2 regions of the Kribbella sp. NPDC026596 genome follow, and region 1 is predicted to be linked to the other one. Evidence: riboswitches for the same ligand, from Rfam matches in the RefSeq annotation. Region 1 holds a riboswitch; the other holds the start of a gene.

Region 1 (3,400 bases):
AGGTTGACGGTGTCGCCGACCTGGTTGCGGCCCAGGACGGTGAGTTCGAGCGTGGTCGGAATGAGGCTGACCCCGAACGTCCCGGTCGCGTCGTCCACGTCGGTGACGGTCAGCGAGACGCCGTCGATGGCGATCGAGCCCTTCTCGGCGACGTACCGGAGGATGTTCGCGGGTGCGGCGACGCGGACGTTCTCCCAGTGCTCGGACGGTGTCCGGCTCGCGATCGTGCCGACGCCGTCGACGTGGCCCTGGACGATGTGTCCGCCGAGCCGCTCGTGGGCGGCGATCGCGCGCTCCAGGTTGACCTGCGACCCCTTGGTCGCCTGGCCCAGGCTGGTGCGCTCGAGCGTCTCGCGCATCACGTCGGCGGTGAACGTACCGTCGCCGGTCTCGACCACGGTCAGGCAGCAGCCGTTGACCGCGATCGAGTCGCCGTGACCGGCGTCCTCGGTCACCTTCGGGCCGCGGATGGTGAGCCGGGCGGCGTCACCTTCGAGCAGGTCGAGCGCTTCGACGGTGCCGAGCTCCTCGACGATTCCGGTGAACATTCAGTGCTTCCTTTGCGATTCGAGCGGCGTCAGGATCAGCCGGACGTCGTCGCCGAGGCGGGTGACGTCCGCTAGCTTGAACCGCCGCAGGTGGTCGATCGATTCCGCGCCCAGGTCACCGATCGCGGCGTACCCGGAGCCGAGAACGGCCGGGGCGACGTACGCGACGATCTGGTCGACGAGCTGGGCGCGCAGGAACGCGGCGGCCAGCGTCGGGCCGCCTTCGAGCCAGAGGTGCCGGATCTGCCGGTCGTCCAACTGCCGGAGGACCTCGGCGGGATCGTGGGTAGGCAGGAGCAGAGTCTCCGCGCGGTCGTTGCGGACCCGCGCGGTCGGTGGGATCTCGCGATCGCCGACGACGACCCGCAACGGCTGCCGCGCGGCCGGTACGTCGTTCTCGTCGCGGACCGTGAGTTCGGGGTCGTCGTCCAGCACGGTCTGAGTACCGACCGCGATGGCGTCGCACTCGGCCCGGAGCCGGTGGACGTCAGCTCGGGCGATCGGGCCGGTGATCCAGCGGCTGGTGCCGTCCGGAGCCGCGGACCGCCCGTCGAGCGTGGTGGCCAACTTCCAGGTGACGAAGGGCCGGCCCACCCGCACGCTGTGCAGCCAGACCTGGTTGACCGCCTCGGCCTCGGCTTGCAGGACGCCTTGCTCGACCCGGATGTTCTTGCGCTTGAGCTTCTCGGCACCGCCGGCAGCCTGGTTGTTCGGGTCGGGTACGGCGTACACCACGCGGGTGATGCCGGCCTCGATCAGCGCATCGGCACACGGCCCGGTCCGGCCGGTGTGATTACACGGCTCCAGCGTCACGTACGCCGTACCGCCACGGGCCAGCGGCCCCGCCATCCGCAGGGCCTCGACCTCGGCGTGCGGGCCACCGGCAACGGCATGGAAGCCCTCGCCCACTGGATGCCCGTCCCGGCCGGTGATCACACAGCCGACCACCGGATTGGGATGCGTGCCGCCGATACCTTTCGCGGCCAACTCGATCGCACGCCGCATCCAGGCGACGTCAATCGGCGAAGCGTTGCTCACTGCGGCCCCTCGTTGTCACGGACGCACTACCGGGGCCATGACAACCGGCACACACGCGCTGCCGTCCGAGGTGCTCCGCGCGGGCCTGCTTGCTCCCCGTCTGGGTCGCTACCCGCCGGATCGCTGCCCACCGCGGGCCGCGTCACCGGACGCCAGAGCGCACCCGCCGATCGCGTGCGCCTCCCATCCGGACTTTCACCGTCGGTCCTGGAATTCCACCAGATCAACCAACCGCCAAACCGCAGCGGCCGGGTCGCGGACTGTCACCGCCGGCTCGGAATTACACCGACCCCGGAGCACGCGAGTGGGTTCACTCGTGGTTCCAGTATGCCTCTCCCCACAACCCACACCACGACCCAGGTCACATCTTGGTCACTCGGCGGGGTGTCATCCGCCGGGTGAGCGCGAGCGCGACGGCCGCGACCACGCAGGCCATGGCGACGGTCAGGACGAGCGGGCGGTACCCGAGCGCTTCGGCCAGCCCGGCCCCACCCAACGGCCCGAGCGCCTTCGCGATCGTCGTCGGCGTCGTCAGCATCCCGGAGATGGTGCCGAACCCGGTAGCGCCGTACCGATCGAGCAGAATCGCCGGCGTCGCGATCGACGACACTCCGAACCCCAGCCCGAACAGCACCAGACACCCGACCGCTCCAGCGATGTGCCGCCCAACCACCGGCAACAGCGAGATCGCCACCCCCTGCACCAGCAGGATCCCCGCGGTGATCGTCGCCATCGGCAACCACCGCGCCGACAGACTCGTCACTAACCGCCCCGTCACCGACAGCAGCCCCAGCAATCCAGCCAGGGTCGCAGCCCGCGCCGGCGGATGCCCCAGGCTGATCAGGTACAGCACGAGATGCACTGAGATCACCGCCAGCGCCGCACTGTGCACAACAAACGCACTGGCCAGCAACCAGAACCCAGGATCCCGCAGAACCCGCGCAGGTGCCCCGGTCCGCTGGCCAGTGAGCACGGGCCGCGACGCAATCCGCCGTACGGCGAACAGATGCAGCGGCACCGTGGTCACAGCGAGCAGACCAGCCAGCAGAACGAGCGTGGTACGCCAGCCGTACCCGTGCACGAGATGACCGGTCAAAGGCAGGAAGATCGAACTAGCGAGTCCGCCAACCAGCGTGATGGTAAGGATCGCGTTCGTCCGCGACGCCGGCGCTGCCACAGCAACCACCACCGCAAACGCCGGCGGATACAACACCATCGCCGACGCAATCCCGATCGCCACGAACACGCCGTACAACTGCGCAGTGCTCTGCACCTCCGACCACCCCAGTACGGCGACCGACGCCAAGACCGACCCAGACGTCATCAGCCCACGTCCGCCCCGCGCATCCAGCCATCGACCAACCGGAATCGACATCAGCCCACTCACCAACACCGCAGTGGTCGACGCCCCAACCGCGGTCGTCGGCGAGATGCCCAACTCCCGACTCATTGGCCCCAGCAACACGCTGAACGCATACGTCAGCACGCCGTACCCAACCGTGGTCGTGACCGCGAGCGCCCCCACCAACCGCCGAACCCGAGCCTGATTGGCCCGAGTCACCAAAGCATCGGCTCGTGTCATCGGAGCAAGAGCCACCCAGCCGCCCCAAGCAGCCCAGCCGCCCCCACAAAGCTCACAACAGCCATCCCCACCAACACCCCCCGCGACCGCCCAGCTCCCGACCCCCGCTCCCCACGACCGCCCGCATCCCGCTCCCGGCCATCAAGTGAAGCCTGCCCGCCGCGTCCAGCCGAAGCGTGCTCGCCGTGTCCGGCCTGAGCCTGCCCACTGCCCGCGGCCTGGGCCTGCTCAC
Region 2 (3,400 bases), on a different contig from region 1:
CCGGCTGACCGTGATCGTCGATCGGAACCGGCTGCAGCAGGGCGCGACCACCAAGGAGACCAACGATCTCGATCCGCTGCCGGAGAAGGCGACTGCCTTCGGGTTCGCGGTGGTCGAGGTGAACGGACACGACCACGGTGAGCTGCTCGACGTGCTGTCCGCCGTACCGTTCCGGCCGGGCAAGCCGACGTTCGTGATCGCCCACACGCACAAGGGCCACCCGATCTCGTACATGAGCAACAACGTCGCCTGGCACCACCGGGTGCCCGACGCGGCCGAGTTCCAGCAGGCGCTCACCGAACTCGAGACCGGGGGACGCCCACGCTATGAGAGGGAACCGGTATGACCGTCGTCCACACCTCGATCGCCGACCAGCCGCGGTACGACTGCCGCGACGCGTACGTCGAGACCCTGGCCGAGCTCGCGCACGCGGACCACCGGATCGTCGGCGTCGTGAACGACTCCGTCGGCTCGAGCAAGCTGAACAGCTTCCGCAAGGCGTTCCCGGACCGGCTGATCAACGTCGGCATCGCCGAGCAGGACATGGTCGGGGTCGCCTCCGGGCTGGCCAACGGCGGCCGGATCCCGTTCGTCTCGGCCGCGTCCTGCTTTCTGACCGGCCGCGCGCTGGAGCAGATCAAGGCCGATGTCGCCTACTCGAACACCAACGTGAAGCTGTGCGGCATGAGTCCGGGCGTCGCGTACGGCGAACTCGGCCCCACGCACCACTCGGTCGAGGACATCGCCTGGCTCCGCGCCATCGCCAACCTGACCGTGATCGTGCCGGCCGACCCGATCGAGACCGCGGCGGCGTTGCGGTGGGCGGCCGCCTCGGACGGACCGGTGTTCATCCGGGTCAGCCGGATGAGCGTGCCGAAGGTGTACGCCGACGACTACGAGTTCCAGCTGGGTAAGGCGATCACGGTCCGGGCGGGCGACGACGTGACGCTGATCAGCAACGGGACCGTGCTGTGGCGGGCGATCGCCGCGGCCGAGCAGCTCGCCACCGAGGGGATCTCGGCCCGGGTGCTGTCGATGCCGACGGTCAAGCCGCTGGACACCGACGCCGTGGTCGCGGCCGCGCGGGAGACGGCCGGAATCGTGACCGCCGAGGAGGCGGTGTCCGGTGGCGGGCTCGGCGGTGCCGTCGCGGAGACCGTCGTACAGCATCATCCGGCCCGGGTGTCGATCCTCGGGTTCCCCGAGTTCGCCCCCACGGGGTCGGCCGGCTACCTGCTGGACCGGTACGGACTCTCCCCCGAGGGCATCGCGGACGCCGCCCGGCGACTGGTCACGACAGGTACGTGACCAGGTCGGCGATCGAGACCATCGCGAAGTCATGGGTATCGGCGAACACGCGCAGGTCGGAGCCGGTCATCAGCGTGCCGTCGTCGTTCATCAGCTCGCCGATCACGCCGACCGGCGGCAGTCCGGCCAGCCGGACGAGCTCGACGGTGGCCTCGGTGTGACCGGGCCGCTGCCGGACGCCGCCGTCGACCGCGCGCAGCGGGAGGATGTGGCCGGGCCGGATCAGGTCCGCGGGCTGAGCCGCCGGGTCGGCCAGCACGCGGACGGTCCGGGCCCGGTCGGCGGCCGAGATGCCGGTGCCGACACCGGTGCTCGCGTCGATCGAGACGGTGTACGCCGTCCGCAGGCTGTCCTGGTTGTGCGGGACCATCAGTGGGAGCTCGAGCCGGTCGAGGACGTCGGCCGCGGCCGGCGCGCAGACGTAGCCGCTGGTGTAGCGGACCAGGAGCGCCATCAGTTCGGGGGTGGCCAGGCTCGCGGCGAAGGTCAGGTCGCCCTCGTTCTCGCGGTCCTCGTCGTCGACGACCACGACGGGTCGCCCGCGCCCGATCTCGGCGACAGCACGCTCGATGGTGTCCAATGTGGTCGCGGTGCTCACTGTCGTTGTCCTCTCGGCGTGACATGGAATGGCACTCCGGGGGCAACGACAAGCTCCACGAGACCGTACGACGGCAGGCGTCGCTCGGGCACCGCGAAGACTGCCACGTGCGCTTCCCATCCGGACTTTCACCGTCGGTCCCGGAGTTCCACCAGGTCAACCGGACACCCTCGCGGGTGCACGGGTCGCGGACTGTCACCGCCGGCTCGGAATTTCACCGACCCCAGAGCACGTGTGGTCTTGCAGATTCAGCGGTCAGTTTATCGGTCCGAACCCCCCCCGGGAGTGTCATGTCCATCTCAGTCGTCTGGCGTCCGATCGAACTCTCGCTGACCTCCGCCGAGGAGTGGGTGGAGTTCGAGCACGAGAGCGGCCTCCGGCTCCGGCGGCCCACGTTCACCGATGGCGGCGAGACCTGGAAAGTCCGCTTCGCCGCGCCCGAACCTGGTCTCTGGAAGTGGTCAGGTGGTGAGTTCCGGGTCGAGGCCGCTGAGGACGAACCCAACCCGTTCTACCGGCACGGCTTCTGGCGGATGTCGCCCGGCGGCCGCAGCTTGGTGCACGCCGACGGCACGCCGGCGATCCTGGTCGCCGACACCGCGTGGGCCCTGCCCTGGCGGGCGACCCCTGACCAAGTCCGCGAGTACGCCGCCGATCGGCAGGCCAAGGGGTTCAACGCGGTCCTGCTGATGACGGTCCAGCCGGATATGCGGGCGGTCGGTCCGCGCGATCGTACCCAGGACGAGGGCTTCGACGTGGCCTTCGAGGATCTCGCCGACGGACACCTTCGAGAGCTGAACGTCGAGTACTTCCAGTACCTCGACGAGCTGCTGGCGATCCTGGTCGAGCATGGGCTGGTCCCGGTCCTCCAGCCCGTGTTCCAGGGCTTCGGGTGGAAGGGCCTCGACGTCGCCGGCACCGTCGTACCGCCTGCGGAGTACGCGGCGTACTGCCGCTACCTCGTCGCCCGGTACGGCGCTCAGCCCGCGATCTACCTGGTCGGCGGGGACGGGACGGGTCTCGAGCCGCAGGTTGCCGCCGGTGGCGCCGAGGTGCACGCGGTGGACTGCTACGGCCAGCCGACCGGCATCCACTACCGGCCACACATCCACGCCCAGGCTCACCAGGACGCCGACTGGCTGGACTTCCAGTGGTGCCAGACCGGTCACTCCGGTGAACACGTGCCGGAGCGAGTGGCGGACATGTGGCGGAACTCGCCGGTCAAGGCGATCGCGAACGGCGAACCGACGTACGAGAACACCGGCCGGACCGGCGTGGGAGCCGGTTGGTGGCAGGGGCACGAGGCGTGGAGCAACCTGTGCGCGGGCGGGACGATGGGCGTCGTCTACGGTGCCGGCAGCCTGTGGCAGTGGCGGCTGCATCCCGACGAGCCCGGTCACTCGGACTACTTCCTCGCCCCGGGCGCGGGCTGGCGTGAGGCGGTCGGCTTCGAGGGTTCGACGTACGTCGGTCTGCTCGGGAAGATCCTGGCCG

Evidence for each region. A riboswitch is a leader RNA that binds a small molecule or an ion and turns the genes downstream of it on or off. The one in region 1 is predicted to bind FMN.
Region 2: another riboswitch for FMN. It lies ahead of ribB (3,4-dihydroxy-2-butanone-4-phosphate synthase); the one in region 1 lies ahead of ribD (bifunctional diaminohydroxyphosphoribosylaminopyrimidine deaminase/5-amino-6-(5-phosphoribosylamino)uracil reductase RibD).

What each region holds. Positions count from the first base shown of each region.
Region 1 covers NZ_JBEZYF010000014.1:97,976-101,375, reverse strand. Annotated here, with positions in the region: gene AB0E63_RS14475 (riboflavin synthase) at 1-548, opposite strand, end outside; gene ribD (bifunctional diaminohydroxyphosphoribosylaminopyrimidine deaminase/5-amino-6-(5-phosphoribosylamino)uracil reductase RibD) at 549-1,586, opposite strand; FMN riboswitch at 1,757-1,890, opposite strand; gene AB0E63_RS14465 (MFS transporter) at 1,948-3,168, opposite strand; gene AB0E63_RS14460 (protein kinase) at 3,165-3,400, opposite strand, start outside.
Region 2 covers NZ_JBEZYF010000012.1:100,597-103,996, forward strand. Annotated here, with positions in the region: gene AB0E63_RS12705 (transketolase) at 1-346, shown strand, start outside; gene AB0E63_RS12710 (transketolase C-terminal domain-containing protein) at 343-1,308, shown strand; gene ribB (3,4-dihydroxy-2-butanone-4-phosphate synthase) at 1,292-1,906, opposite strand; FMN riboswitch at 2,010-2,142, opposite strand; gene AB0E63_RS12720 (DUF4038 domain-containing protein) at 2,197-3,400, shown strand, end outside.